2 regions of the Mycobacterium sp. NGS49 genome follow, and region 2 is predicted to be linked to the other one. Evidence: riboswitches for the same ligand, from Rfam matches in the RefSeq annotation. Region 2 holds a riboswitch; the other holds the start of a gene.

The links. Region 2 has a riboswitch for cobalamin ahead of metE (5-methyltetrahydropteroyltriglutamate--homocysteine S-methyltransferase). Riboswitches for the same ligand answer to the same signal wherever they lie in the genome.
Region 1: it holds a riboswitch for cobalamin, as region 2 does, so the genes downstream of both, AC5Y7D_RS04750 (PPE family protein) here and metE (5-methyltetrahydropteroyltriglutamate--homocysteine S-methyltransferase) in region 2, are expected to answer to the same signal.

Annotation. Positions count from the first base shown of each region.
Region 1 is NZ_JCALCX010000003.1:271,284-279,098, reverse strand. Features, by position in the region: gene AC5Y7D_RS04765 (type III polyketide synthase) at 1-248, shown strand, start outside; gene AC5Y7D_RS04760 (cytochrome P450) at 245-1,540, opposite strand; gene AC5Y7D_RS04755 (ABC-F family ATP-binding cassette domain-containing protein) at 1,537-3,306, opposite strand; cobalamin riboswitch at 3,347-3,525, shown strand; gene AC5Y7D_RS04750 (PPE family protein) at 3,636-5,330, shown strand; gene AC5Y7D_RS04745 (acyl-CoA synthetase) at 5,468-7,815, shown strand, end outside.
Region 2 is NZ_JCALCX010000028.1:52,188-60,002, reverse strand. Features, by position in the region: gene AC5Y7D_RS24190 (PE family protein) at 1-3,208, opposite strand, end outside; gene AC5Y7D_RS24185 (Rv1453 family transcriptional regulator) at 3,373-4,665, shown strand; cobalamin riboswitch at 4,696-4,908, shown strand; gene metE (5-methyltetrahydropteroyltriglutamate--homocysteine S-methyltransferase) at 5,044-7,329, shown strand; gene AC5Y7D_RS24175 (DUF3556 domain-containing protein) at 7,435-7,815, opposite strand, start outside.

The DNA.
Region 1 (7,815 bases), on a different contig from region 2:
GCACCTGGGTGAGTCACCCCGGGGGACCGAAGGTGATCAATGCGATCACCAACTGCCTGGATCTGCCGCCGGAGGCGCTCGAGCTGACCTGGCGGTCGCTCGGCGAGATCGGCAACCTGTCCTCGGCGTCGGTGCTGCACATCCTGCGCGACACCATCGAGAAGCGGCCGCCCAGTGGCAGTCCCGGTTTGATGCTGGCGATGGGGCCCGGATTCTGCGCTGAACTCGTGTTGCTGCGCTGGCACTAGCGCTCGGTAGCCGCCCGATCGAGAACTTCCACCGTCAGGCCCGGCCGGGGACTGAGCGCGGCGAAGTTCGCGGCTCGGATCCGCTGCGCCGGCAGCCGTAGCCTGGTCTTGGCGACCAGCCGTGCCAGCATCACCGTCATCTCGGTGATGGCCATCGCCGAACCGATGCACCGGTGCAAGCCGCCGCTGAACGGAATGAACTCGTGCGGCGCGGGTTTACGGTAGCCCGGGTCCGCCGGATCCCACCGCTGCGGACGGAATTGCGTTGGGTCGGGCCATGACTCGGGATCCCGGTGGGTGACGTAAGCGCTGAAGACGATGAGTCGTCCCGCCGGGATCCGGTGCCCGTCGAAGCGCAGGTCGCGCAGCACTCGGCGGGCCGAGATGACGCCGGGCGGATACAGCCGAAGTGTTTCGTGCACAACGCCGTTGAGATACGTCAGGGCCGGCAGGTCGGCGGCCGTCGGCGTCTTGCCACCCAGCACCCGGTCCACCTCGGCGGCGGCGGCGTCCCAGACCCCCGGCCAGGTCAGCAGCGTGTAGGCGGCCCAAGCCAGCGCACCGCTGGTCGTCTCGTAGCCGGCCGTGATCAGCGATACGATTTGATCACGAATCTCGTTGTCCCGCAGTACCTGTCCTTCGTCCGATCGACCGTTGATCAGGGTCGCCAACATGTGGTCGTCCGGGCGGGGCCGGCGGCGTGCGTCGGCGATCTGGGCATCGATGAGCTCGTCGATGCGTTTGCGTGCGGCCATTGCCCGCCGCCAGCGGGGTGAATTGACGCGCTGCTGAAGCTTCATGACCCCCGGTGGCAGGTGCGTCAGGTCCAGCAACGGCTCCAGTTGCTCGCCGAGGAAATCCGAGTGAGCGGCCAGGCGTGACCCAAACAGGCTTTCGGCCGTGCTACGTCGTACCGTCGAGCGGAATTCCTGATAGATGTCCACCCGCCGGCCGGGTCGCCAGCCGTCGATGGTGGTGTCGATGTGGGTCACCATGGTCTGCACGTAGTCCTGGATCTGCCGGTGCCGCAGCCCCGGCGCCACCACGCTGCGACGACGGCGGTGGTCCTCACCATCGCTGACGATCAGCGCGGTTGGACCGTCCACCGGCACGAGACTCTCGAACGTCTGGCGCCAACTGAAAGCGTCGGCATTGGCGAATACGAATCGGTTCGCCTCGGCGCCCAGCAGATAGGTGTAGCCGTGCCGGCCGATGCCCGAGTCGATCACCGCGCCACGGCGGTTGTACCCGGCGCGTAGCGCCTCGCCGGGCCAATACCGGACCGGTCTCATTCCAGCACGTCCGACAACTCCAGCCATTGCCCCTCCAGCGTGGTGACCTCTTCCTCGAGTTCGCGCAGTTGCTGCGTCAAGCGCGTGACACCGACGTGGTCGGACTGGTCATGCTCGGCAAGCTCGACGTGCATGGCCTCGATCCGGTCGGCGAGGCGAGCCAGCTGGCGGTCGATGGCAGCCAGCTCCTTCTCGGCGGTCCGGCGCTGAGCACCCGACATGGTCTGCGGCGGTTGCGCTTTCGGCGCCGTCGGCTTGTCCGTCGGTCGCGCGGCCAACCGCAGGTATTCGTCGATACCTCCGGGCAGGTGCCGCAACCGGCCGTCCAGGATCGCGTACTGCTGATCGGTGACGCGTTCCAGCAGGTAACGGTCGTGCGAGACGACGATCAAGGTGCCCGCCCACGAGTCGAGCAGGTCTTCGGTGGCGGTCAGCATGTCGGTGTCGACATCGTTGGTGGGCTCGTCGAGCAACAGCACATTCGGCTCCGACAGCAGCGTGAGCATCAGTTGCAGGCGCCGACGCTGGCCGCCGGACAGTTCGCCGACGCGCGCCGAGAGCTGCCCGCGGGCGAAGCCCAACCGCTCCAGCAGCTGGCCCGGGGTCATCTCCCGGCCCTCGACCTCGTAACCACGCTGCAGCCGGCCGAGCACGTCGGCGATCCGCTCTCCGGCAACCGCAGTGAGCTCATCGCCCTGCTGATCGAGCACGGCCAGCCGGACGGTCTTGCCACGCTTGACGCGTCCGGTGTCGGGCTGAACGGTTCCGGCAAGCAAACCCAGCAGCGTGGATTTGCCGGCCCCGTTGGCCCCCACGATTCCGGTGCGCTCGCCAGGCGCGATTCGCCACTCGACCTCGCGAAGTACCGCGCGCCCGCCATAGGAGACCGAGACGTCGAGCAGGTCGATGACGTCCTTGCCCAGCCGAGCGGTGGCAAGCTTGGCCAGCTCCACCGTATTGCGCAGCGGCGGCACGTCGGCAATCAACTGGTTGGCGGCCTCGATGCGGAACTTGGGCTTCGACGTGCGGGCAGGGGCGCCGCGACGCAACCACGCCAGTTCCTTCCGCATCAGGTTCTGTCGCTTGGCCTCCGAGGCGGCGGCCTGCCGATCCCGCTCCACCCGTTGCAGCACGTACGCGGCGTAACCACCCTCGAACGGTTCGACGATGCCGTCGTGCACCTCCCACGTCGCGGTGGCGACCTCGTCCAGGAACCAGCGGTCGTGGGTCACCACCAGCAACCCGCCGCTGTTGCGCGCCCAGCGTTGTTTGAAGTGGCCGGCCAGCCAGGTGATGCCCTCGATGTCGAGGTGGTTGGTGGGTTCGTCGAGGGCGATCACGTCCCACTCGCCGATGAGCAGTTGGGCCAGCTGCACCCGACGGCGCTGACCGCCGCTAAGCGTGGAAACCGTTGCATCCCAGTCGATATCGGATACCAAACCGGCGACGACGTCGCGCACCCGGCCGCTGCCGGCCCACTGGTGATCCGCCTGGTCACCGACCAGCACCCGGCCGACGGTGTGCTCGGGATCCAGGGTGTCCGCTTGAGCCAGCGCGCTGACCCGTAAGCCGCTGCGCTGGGTGACTCGTCCGGAGTCCGGCCGGAGCTGGCCGGTGAGCAGGCCCAGCAGGCTGGATTTGCCGTCCCCGTTGCGGCCGACGATTCCGATGCGGGCACCGTCGTTGACGCCGAGGGTGACCGATTCGAAGACAACCTGGGTCGGATATGCCAGGTGGACGGCCTCGGCTCCGAGCAGGTGTGCCACTGGACTGAGGGTACCGGCTGCACTGCCGGCTACCACCGGGGCCGGCGGGATGAGACAATGCTGCGGTTAGGCAATGACGATGCAGGAAGCCGGTGCGAAGCCGGCGCGGTCCCGCCACTGTAATCGGGGAGCGACCCTCATACGCCACGGCGATCAGCTGGAAGGCGAGGCAAGCAGCGATCCGAGAGCCAGGATACTCGCGTCATCGCGTCCTGCGACCCGGGGCGGTGTACCCCGAGAGAGCGATCGTCGTCGATGCGTCTTCGGCTTGTCATTTTCACTGGAATCCCCACGCCGCCAACGGCTTTCATTCCTGACGGCGGTGCGCGATGACCGCCCCGGTGTGGCTGGCCACGCCCCCCGAGGTGCATTCCGCCCTGCTCAGTAGCGGCCCCGGGGCCGGTCCGTTACTTGCCGGGGCGGCGACCTGGAGGTCGCTGAGCACCGTCTACGCGGAAACCGCCCGGGACCTGGCGGCGGTATTGGCGGCCGTCCAGGCCGGGAGCTGGAACGGCACGACAGCACAGGCATATGTGGCCGCCCACCTGCCCTATCTGGCGTGGCTGAACCAGGCTGCGGCCGACAGCTACGCCCTGACTACCCGGCAGGAAGCCGCGGCCGCAGCCTGGGCCAGCGCGCTGGCCGCCATGCCCACGCTGGCCGAGCTGGCCGCCAACCACGCCACCCATGCGGTGCTGTTGGCGACCAACTTCTTTGGTGTCAACACGGTTCCGATCGCGCTGAACGAGGCCGACTATGCGCGGATGTGGATTCAGGCCGCCACCGTGATGACCACCTATCAGGACGTCGCGGCCGTGGCGGTCAACACCGCGCCGCAGACCACCGCGGCGCCGGAGATCGTCACCACCGGCGCGCTGGCCGCCGCCGACGACTTACCCCCGGACCGGCAGAACGACTTCTTCAACTGGCTGCAGGACATCGGCTATACCGACTTCTACGACAACTACATTCAGCCCTTGATCGACGCGCTCTCGAACATGCCGTTCTTCCAGGCGCTGTTCTCCGGATTCGATCCCTATCTCGTCATCCTCGGCAACCCGCTGACCTACCTGAGCCCCTTCAACGTCGCGTTCGCCCTCGGCTACCCGATGGACATCGGCACCTACGTGGTGCTGCTGTCGCAGATGTTCTCGTTCGTCGCACTGGACCTCACCGCGGCGTTCGCCTCGGGCAATCCGGTGACCATCGGCTTCACCATCCTGTTCGTCACGGTGGAGATCATCGGCACGGTCATCACCGACACCATCGCGCTCCTGAAGACACTGTTGGAACAGACCCTCGTACTGCTCGCGGTGGTGGTGCCGTTGCTGACCGCCCCATTGGTGCCGTTGGCCGCCGGCGCCGTACTCGCACCGATCGGCATCAAGGGCCTGGCGGCGCTCGCTGTCGTCCCGCCCGCACCACCGGTCGCACCGCCGGTCACTCCGCCATTGGCCGCGCTCGCCCCGTCTCTGCCTAGCTCAACCTCGTCCCCGGCGCCCACCCCCGCGGCGGCGACCGTGCCGGGCCCGACGCCCGGGGTTGCTCCACCCCACACCGTCCCGCCACCGAGCACCGGCACCGGCGTGGGTCTGGGCCTGGGCGCCGGCATGGAGAACTTCGGCTACCTGGTGGGTGACCTGGGCTCGGTCGCCAGACATTCGACCGGTGCCGGCGCCCGGAGGAAGGCGTCCGAACCCGACAGCACCGAGGCGCCCACGGCTGTGCCGGCAACCAGGGAACCGGTGGGCACACCGCGGCGTCGCCGGGCGAAGGTCACCCAGCCGGGCCGGGGGTACGAATACCTGGACCCGGAGCCCGAGATGGCGGCGGCGGGTGCGATAACCGCGGGTTTCGCCGGGTCTGCGCCGTTGGGCGCCCACCAGGCGGCAGGCATCACGACGCTGAGCGGGCACACCTTCGCCGGCGCGCCCCGCAGTCCGATGTTGCCGGGCACCTGGAAGGCAGAGCGAAAATCTGACGATCGCCCGCGCAGCGAGGATCCGCCGGCAAGGCCGGGTTAGACCGCACCCCACCGGGTGCGCCGAGAGGGATTTTCGGCCGGCCCGTACTCGCAGGAGTGACCTGGAACACACGCCCATACCGATGTGCCATGATGTCCACGCTGGTCAAGGCTCATCCAGGAAGCACTCAGGGAGCAGTGGTGGATCTCAATTTTTCGATGGTCACGCGACCGGTCGAGCGGCTGGTGGCCACGGCTCAGAACGGTTTGGAAGTACTACGGCTGGGGGGCCTGGAAACCGGCAGCATCCCCTCGCCGTCCCAGGTCGTCGAGAGCGTGCCGATGTACAAGCTGCGACGGTACTTTCCGCCCGACAGCCGGCCCGGCCAGCCGCCGGTGGGTCCCCCGGTACTGATGGTGCACCCGATGATGATGTCGGCCGACATGTGGGACGTCACCCGTGAAGACGGGGCCGTGGGCATTCTGCACGCCAGCGGTCTGGATCCCTGGGTCATCGACTTCGGTTCCCCCGACAAGATCGAGGGCGGCATGCGCCGCACGCTGGCCGACCACATCGTCGCGCTCGACCAGGCCATCGACACGGTCAAAGACACCGCGGGCCAGGACGTGCACCTGGTCGGGTACTCCCAAGGTGGCATGTGGTGCTACCAGGTCGCGGCCTACCGCCGGTCGAGGAACCTGGCCAGCATCGTGGCGTTCGGTTCGCCGGTCGACACCCTGGCAGCGTTGCCGATGGGCATCCCGGCGAACATGGGCGCCGGCGTCGCCGACTTCATGGCCGACCACGTGTTCAACCGGCTTAATATCCCAAGCTGGATGGCGCGCACCGGTTTTCAGATGATGGACCCGATCAAGACGGCCCAGGCCCGCATCGACTTCGTGCGCCAGCTGCACGACCGCGAGGCGTTGCTGCCTCGCGAACAACAGCGCAGGTTCCTCGAGCGCGAGGGCTGGATCGCCTGGTCCGGGCCGGCCATCTCCGAACTGCTCAAGCAGTTCATCGCCCACAACCGGATGATGACCGGTGGCTTCGCCATCAACGGTCAGATGGTGACACTGACCGACATCACCTGTCCGATCCTGGCCTTCGTCGGCGAAGTCGACGACATCGGTCAGCCGGCCTCGGTGCGCGGCATCCGGCGGGCGGCACCGAACACCGAAGTGTACGAATGCTTGATTCGCACAGGACATTTCGGCCTGGTGGTGGGATCGCGCGCTGCCCTGCAGAGCTGGCCCACCGTCGCCGAGTGGGTGCGTTGGATCTCCAGCAACGGTGACAAGCCGCCCAGCATCAGCCTGATGGTCGAGCAGCCGGAGGAACACAACGACAGCGGGGTGGCCTTCAGCTCCCGCATCGCGCACGGCATCGGTGAGGTCTCCGAGGCGGCGCTGGCGCTGGCGCGTGGCGCGGCGGACGCCGTCGTCGCGGCCAACCGCTCCATGCGCACCCTCGCCGTCGAAACGGTGCGCACCCTTCCGCGGCTGGCCCGTCTCGGACAGCTCAACGACCACACCCGAATCTCGTTGGGCCGCATCATCGAAGAGCAGGCTCACGATGCGCCCCAAGGCGAATTCCTGCTGTTCGACGGCCGGGTGCACACCTACGAGGCGGTCAACCGGCGCATCAACAACGTGGTGCGCGGCCTTATCGAGGTCGGGGTGCGCCAGGGCGACCGGGTGGGCATCCTGATGGAGATCCGGCCAAGTGCGCTGGTCGCGATCGCCGCCCTGTCCCGGCTGGGTGGTGTCGCCGTGTTGATGCGCCACGATGTCGACCTGGCCGCGCAGGTGCGGCTCGGGGCGGTCAGCGAAATTCTGACCGACCCCGCCAACCTGGACGCCGCCCGCCAACTTCCGGGCCAGATCCTGGTGCTGGGCGGCGGCGAATCACGGGATCTGCACCTGCCCGACGACGCTGAAGTGATCGATATGGAGCAGATCGACCCCGATGCGGTGCAGCTGCCCGCCTGGTACCGCGCCAACCCGGGGTTCGCCCGGGATCTGGCGTTCATCGCCTTCAACGCGGCCGGCGGCGAACTGGTCGCCAAGCAGATCACCAACTACCGGTGGGCGTTGTCAGCCTTCGGCACCGCCTCGACGGCCGCGTTGGACCGCAAGGACACGGTGTACTGCCTGACTCCGCTGCACCACGAGTCCGCGTTGCTGGTCAGCCTGGGGGGGGCGGTCGTGGGGGGCACTCGCATCGCCTTGTCCCGTGGCTTGCGTCCGGACCGGTTCGTCGCCGAAATCCGCCAATACGGGGTCACGGTGGTGTCCTACACCTGGGCGATGTTGCGCGACGTGGTCGACGACCCGGAGTTCGGGCTGCACGGAAACCACCCGGTCCGGCTGTTCATCGGTTCGGGTATGCCGACGGGTTTGTGGGGACGTGTCTGCGACGCGTTCGCGCCCGCCCACGTCGTCGAATTCTTCGCCACGACCGACGGGCAGGCGGTACTGGCCAATGTGTCGGGCGCCAAGGTCGGCAGCAAGGGCCGGCCGCTGCCCGGCGTCGGGCGGGTCGA
Region 2 (7,815 bases):
GGAACCCGTTTGCGCCGTTGCCGCCGGTACCACCTCCGCCGCCGTTGCCGCCCGCACCGCCGGTTCCGCCGTTACCGGCAATGCTTCCACCGGTGCCGCCCGCCCCGCCGGCACCACCGGCTCCGCCGGTTTGTCCGGTGCCGCCGTCAGCGCCAGCTGCGGTGGGCGAAGTCCCAGCCTTCCCCGCCATTCCGGCGCCGCCTCTGCCGCCGGTTCCACCGTCACCGACGAGTCCGGCGTCGCCCCCCGCCCCGCCCGCCGCACCGGCACCGCCGGGCGTTGTCGCGTCGGCGCCGGCGCCGCCGGTACCCCCGTTGCCACCGGTGGTCGGGCGATCGCCCACTGCGCCCGGGGAGCTGGTGCCGGCGCCGAGGCCGCCGGCTCCGCCAGACCCGCCATTGCCGGGGTCGCCGCCGTCGCCACCTCTGCCGCCGACACCGTCATTGAGGCTCCACGTGCCGGCCGCGCCGTTGCCGCCATATCCGGCGGCCCCACCTGTTCCGCCTCTGCCGCCGGTTCCGCCTGCGCCCTGGTCGCCGTGCGTGCCTGCCGGACCGGCGCCACCGCCACCGCCCGCGCCACCGGTACCACCGCCGCCGCCGTCTCCGCCGTTGCCGCCGACCTCGCCGTCCGCGCCGAGCGTAGCGCCGTTGGCGCCTGCAGTCCCCCTGCCGCCTGATCCTCCGGTACCGCCGACACCGCCGGCGCCGCCCGTTCCGCCGGCCCCTTGACTGCCTCTGATGCCAGCCGGCGCGTCCCCGCCGGCCCCACCTGCGCCACCGGTGCCGCCGCTGCCGCCGGCGCCGCCGGAACCACCAACCTTGCCGTCGGCACCGAAGCCGGAGCCGTCGGCGCCGGTCCAACCGTCTCCTCCGACGCCCCCGATCCCACCGACCCCTCCGGTGCCGCCGTTACCGCCGCGCCCACCGAGGGCGCCGCCGCTGCCGCCGGCACCGCCGACTCCCCCGGCGCCGCCGTCTTGACCGGTGCCGCCCGACGCACCCGGCAGCCTGATCGTCAGACCGCCGAGTCCCTCGCCGCCGGCGCCACCGGTACCGCCATCGCCGCCGTTGCCGTACAGACCACCATCACCGCCTCTGCCTCCGGCCGCGCCGGTACCGCCGAAGACAGCATCCGCGCCCTGACCACCGGCACCACCGTGGCCACTGCTGCCTCCGAAGACGACCACAGAACCACCGTCCTGACCCCGCATGGATCCCTCGCCGCCCGCCCCGCCGACCCCGCCGGCACCCGCATCACCGCCGCGACCACCGTTCCCGCCGACCCCGTTGTTGACGCTCCAGGTGCCGGTGGCACCGTCGCCACCGTTACCCGCGATACCACCGGAAACGCCGTTACCGCCGGCACCGCCGATGCCTTGCCGGCCGTCCTGCCCGGAGGTCGCCAATGCGGCGCCGCCGGCACCGCCGTTACCACCCGCGCCCCCATTGCCTCCGTCACCGGCGTGGCCCCCAGATCCGCCGTTCCCACCCAAGGCGGTGGCGGTGACGCCGTCGGCGCCATCACCACCGACGCCGCCGTTTGCGCCTCGACCGCCGGCACCCCCGTCACCTCCGTTGCCGGCGTGCAATCCGCCGTTGCCCCCCGCGCCGCCATCGCCGCCGGCTCCGCCGTGGCCGCCATCTGTGCCCGAAGCACCCCAGATCTGCGCCGACGTGCCCGCGGCACCGGCCAGACCGTCCCCACCGATACCGCCGGTGCCACCGTCGCCGACCAATCCAGCGTCGCCACCGCGACCGCCGGCAGCACCATCGCCGCCCGCAACCACGGCGTCGGCGCCACTGCCTCCAGAGCCTCCGTTGCCACCGCTGGTCGGTGTTGCGCCGTCGGCTCCGGCCAAGCCATGGCCATTGCCGCCGTGAGCTCCGCCCGCCCCGCCGGCTCCTCCTTTGCCGGGGTCACCACCGTGGCCACCGGAGCCGCCCACACCACCGTTGACGCTCCAAGTGCCGGTTTCACCGCTGCCTCCGTCGCCGGGCACTCCCCCGGCACCACCGGCGCCGCCCGCTCCGCCAATGCCATGGCTACCGACCCGACCGATCAAGCCGCCCCGTCCGGCCACGCCACCGCTGCCACCCACACCGCCCGCACCGCCGTCGCCACCGTCGCCACCAGCTTGGCCGTTGCCGCCCCGTACCACGGCGTCCGCACCGGCAAACCCGGCACCGCCGGCACCGCCTCCACCACCGACACCCCCGTTGCCGCCCGCTCCGCCGATGCCGATCAAGCTGCCGCCGGCACCGCCCGCTCCACCTGCGCCGCCAGATCCGCCGGCCGCGCCGGCCGCGCCGGAATCACCTGATGCGGTCGCAGAAAGGCCGGCCGTGCCGGCCAAGCCGTCGCCGCCGGATCCACCGGCGCCGCCGATGCCGACCAATCCCGCCCGCCCGCCATCCCCACCGGCGCCACCGGACCCGCCGGCGATCGTGGCTGCTGCTCCGGCACCACCGTTGCCACCGTCGCCGAGGAGCAAACCGCCGCGGCCACCGGCACCGCCCGCTCCGCCGGTACCTCCCGTGTTGATCGCTCCCGTGCCGCCAAGACCGCCGTTACCGAAAAGCCCGGCGGCCCCGCCCGCACCGCCGATCCCGCCGCCGGTTCCTCCCTCGCCACCAGCGCCGCCGCTACCCCACAACCAGCCTCCGGCGCCGCCGCTACCGCCTGCGGCGCCGGCGCCGCCGGTCCCGCCTGCGCCGCCGCTTCCGAGCAATCCCGCCGAGCCACCGGCGCCACCGACCTGCCCCGCGGCACCCGAGCCACCGGCACCACCGTTACCGAGAAGTAGACCACCCGGCGCTCCGTTCGTCCCGGTACCGGCGAGTCCATCGGCCCCGTCACCGATCAGCGGTCGACCGAAGTGGGCCATGGTCTGTGAATTGACAGCGCCCAAGAGATTTTGTCCCGCGTTGGCCGCTTCGGTGGCGACGTAGGAACTCGCGCCGGCGCTGAGCGTCTGCACGAATTGGTCTTGCAACAGCGCCACTCGCGCACTCAGCGCCTGATATTGCCGACCCTGTCCGCCGAACAGCGCCGTGATCGCCGCCGACACTTCGTCAGCGGCTGCCGCTGCGATCACGGTCGTGTGCGCGGCCGCCGCGGCATTGGCCGCGCCGAGCGTCGTACCGATGCGCACCAGATCAGCGGCTGCCGCTGACACGAACTCAGGCATCGCGATTACAAATGACATCTCTAACCTCCGGACCCCTAGCGGCAGGTCGCAATTGCAGACAAATGCCAGTGGCGCACTGTCATTGACATAAGATAAGGATTTCGATAGCTGGGGCCAGAGCAGTTCAACCAACGCCGCAGGTACCGATCGTGCAATTTGCACAAAAGCCTTAGACTGCCGTCGTGACCTGGCGGGAGCCTTCCCAGCGTGTGCAGGAGCTGATTCGAAAAGGGGCCTGGCTCGCGCTCAACCCGAGCCGCGAGTGGCTGGAAGAGTTCGACCGCGTCACGCTGAACGCCAGTGCGCGCATCTCCGAAGACCCCGGCTTGGCAGCGGTCGTCAGTCGCTCGAACCGGGCCACGTTGGTGTATTTCGCGTCGGCCATGCTGCAAGCACCGGGAGCACCGGTCGAGCCGTACCTCAACGCCGAAACATTGCGTATGGCAAGGGATTTGGTGCGTCGCGGGCTGGACGCGTCCGCGCTGGAGGTCTATCGCATCGGGCACAACGTGGCATGGCGGCGCTGGACGGAGATCGCGTTCGAGCTCACGTCCGACCCGGAGGAGCTCCGCGAACTGCTCGACGTGCCGTTCCGTTCGGCCAATGAATTCGTGGACGGCACGCTGGCCGGCATCGCAACACAGATGCAGACCGAGTATTCCGAACTAACCCAGGACATCAGCGCCGAGCGTCGCAAGATCGTCGAACTCATTCTGGATGGCGCTTCCATCGACCCGGAGCGCGCCGAAGAGCGATTGGGCTACCGACTCAACCGAACTCATACCGCGGCCATCCTGTGGTCCGACGAGTTGGACGACCCGGAGGATCGGCTTGACCGCGCCGTTGAGGCATTCAGTCGAGCGGTCGGCTGCGAGCGCCCCCTTACCGTCGTCGCCAGCGCGGCCACCCGCTGGGTGTGGGTCAGAGATGTCGCCGCCCTCGACCCCGACCGGGTCCGCGAGGTCCTGAAGGAAACCACGGGAACGCGGATCGCGGTCGGCAGCACGGCGCCGGGAATCGACGGGTTCCGGCGCAGCCACATGGATGCTCTCACTACGCAGCGAATGTTGGTCCGGCTCCGCTCACGACAGCGCATCGCCTTCTTCGCCGATGTTCAGATGGTTGCATTGCTGACCGAAAGCCCGGACGGCGCAGACGATTTCATCAGCGCCACGTTGGGTGATTTCGAGACGGCCAGCCCGGTCCTGCACACCACAGTGCTGACCTACATCAACGCCGAGTGCAACGCGTCGCGCGCCGCAAAACTGCTCTACACGCACCGCAACACGCTGGTGTATCGGCTCGAGGCCGCGCAACGACTCCTGCCGCGCCCGCTCGAACACACCCTCGTCGAGGTCGCCGTCGCGATCAAGGCACTGCAATGGCGCGGCAACCCGTCCGATGGTCGGGCCGGAACGCCGGACGACAAGCCGGACCGCGACACCGTCGTTGTACGCGGCGACCACCAGCACTAGTACGCTCGGTTGTGCAGCTGGTCTGCTGTCGCCGCATCCCGCGGCGCCGGCATCGAGCGAGGCACCACGCTTCGTGAGAGGGAACCCGGTGAGAATCCGGGACTGTCCCGCAGCGGTATGCAGGAACGAAAGCCGTCTTTAAGCACTGGTCTTGAGAAATCAAGACTGGGAAGCGACGGTCAGTAGGAGCACCGAGGGTGCGCGCCCGCAAGTCCGAAGACCTGCCAGCTGTGCCGGGCGCGCCGCGCCCGGCGGCACACCGCCTCGTGGAATGGGCGTTTGGCCAGCCAGCCGTGGTGGTACGCGGGCTCCGGAGAGCACCAGCGCATCGCCCCGACTGTCGGCTGCGCGTCCGCGGGCGGTGTCCACACCGTCGACATGAAGGACCGCTTCGTGACCGCTCAACCATTCACCGCCACCATCACCGGTTCCCCCCGCATCGGACCGCGCCGCGAACTCAAGCGCGCGACCGAGGGATATTGGGCCGGCCGTACCAGCCGCGCCGACTTGGAATCCGTCGCCGCCACCCTGCGCCGGGACACCTGGGCAGACCTGGCCGCCGCCGGCCTGGACTCGGTGCCGATCAACACCTTCTCCTACTACGACCAGATGCTGGACACCTCGGTGCTGCTGGGCGCGCTGCCGGCCCGGGTCGGCGGCATCTCCGACGAACTGGACCGCTACTTCGCCGCCGCGCGGGGCAACGACGACGTGGCACCGCTGGAGATGACGAAGTGGTTCGACACCAACTACCACTACCTCGTCCCCGAGATCGGCCGGTCGACGCGGTTCTCGCTGAATCCCGACAAGGTGCTTTCCGAGTTGAAAGAAGCTCAGGAGCAAGGCATTCCGGCACGCCCGGTGATCGTCGGGCCCGTCACCTTCCTGCTGCTGAGCAAGGCGGTGGACGGCGCGGGCGCACCGATCGAGCGGCTGCAGGAGCTGATGCCGATCTATTCCGAACTGCTGTCGCTGCTCGCGGACGGCGGGGCACAGTGGGTGCAGTTCGACGAGCCGGCGCTGGTCACCGACATCTCCGCCGATGCGCCCGCGCTTGCCGAGGCCGTCTACAACGCGTTGGGTGCGGTGGCCAACCGCCCTGCCATCCACGTCGCGACCTACTTCGGCGATCCCGGCGCCGCGCTGGCGGGGCTGGCCCGTACGCCGGTCGAGGCGATCGGCGTCGACCTGGTCTACGGCCCCGACACTGCGATCGCGGCCGTTCCGGAGTTGGCCGGAAAGATACTGGTGGCCGGCATCGTCGACGGCCGCAACATCTGGCGCACCGATCTGCACGCGGCACTGGGCAAGTTGGAGACCCTGCGAGGAGCGGCGGGGGCGATAGCCGTCTCCACGTCGTGCTCCACCTTGCATGTGCCGTACTCCCTGGAGCCCGAGACCGATCTGGACGACAACCTGCGCAGCTGGCTGGCGTTCGGGGCCGAGAAGGTGCACGAGGTGGTCGCGCTGTCCCGGGCGCTACGGGACGGACGCGACGCCGTCGCCGAAGAGATGGCGGCGTCCGACGCCGCGGTGGCCGCGCGCCGCAACGACCCGCGCCTGCATAACGACCGGCTCCGGGCCCGCGTCCAATCGATCGTCGCGTCCGGCGTCCACCGCGGGGATCCGGCGCAGCGCCGTGCGGAGCAGGAAGCCCGCCTGCGACTGCCGGTGCTGCCGACCACAACGATCGGCTCCTACCCGCAGACCGCGGCGATCCGCGTCGCCCGGGCGGCCTTGCGCTCCGGTGAGATCGACCAAAGCGAGTACGAGCGGCGGATGAGACAAGAGATCGCCGACGTCATCAAGCTGCAGGAACAGCTGGGCATCGACGTGTTGGTGCACGGCGAGCCCGAGCGCAACGACATGGTGCAGTACTTCGCAGAACAGCTGGACGGCTTCTTCGCCACCCACAACGGCTGGGTGCAGTCCTACGGCAGCCGCTGTGTGCGTCCGCCGATCCTGTTCGGCGATGTGGTACGCACCCACCCGATGACGGTGGACTGGATCAACTATGCGCAGTCGCTGACCGATAAGCCGGTGAAGGGCATGCTGACCGGACCGGTGACCATCCTGGCGTGGTCCTTCGTCCGCGACGACCAGCCGCTGGCCGACACCGCCAACCAGGTGGCGCTCGCCATTCGCGACGAGACGGTGGATCTGCAGTCCGCCGGTATCGCGGTGATCCAGGTCGACGAGCCGGCCCTGCGGGAGTTGCTGCCGCTGCGCCGCGCCGACCAGGACGAGTACTTGCGTTGGGCCGTAGGGTCTTTCCGGTTGGCCACCTCGGGTGTGGCCGACTCGACCCAGATCCACACCCACCTCTGCTACTCGGAGTTCGGCGAGGTGATCGGCGCCATCGCCGATCTGGACGCCGACGTCACGTCCATCGAGGCTGCGCGCTCGCACCTGGAGGTGCTCGACGACCTGAATGCGATCGGCTTCTCCAACAGCGTGGGCCCGGGTGTCTACGACATCCATTCCCCGCGGGTGCCGAGCACCGAGGAGATGGCGGCGTCATTGCGAGCCGCGATGAACGCCGTTCCAGCGGAACGCCTTTGGGTGAATCCGGACTGCGGGCTGAAGACCCGCGACGTCGACGAGGTGACCGCGTCGCTGCGCAACATGGTCGCCGCCGCACAGCAGGTGCGGGCCGAGACCTAAGCCCACGGCGAGCTGGGGGCACGCCCCGCTCGCGAGCAGACGCAAAATCGCGTTCCGGCGCGCCGGAACGTGCGATTTTGCGTCTGCTCGCGGCGTTAGCCGGCCCTAGTCGGAATCGACGTGGACCGGGACGTCGTCGGCCCAGGGCTGGCGGGTCACCATGTCGGCCACGCGCACGTAGCCACGCTCGAATTCACCTGTCGCAGCATCGACTAACCGATACCGCTGGATCTGCCGGTGGATCGGCTGCGCATCGAGCAGGACGATGCGCACCTCCCCTGGCTCGAATCGGCACCGCCGCTGCATCGCGGCGATCAGCTGCTCGTTGTGCATGTGGCCGTCGCCGAAGTTCCACCCGATGGCGGTGCTGCAGATGCGTTCCCCGTCGGTGATGACGTAGTCGTCCTCGTTCTGGCCGGCCATCGCGCGGTGCGCCAACGTGAACAACGCCCTGCCGTGCGTGTTCATGGCGCGGAACGCATATCC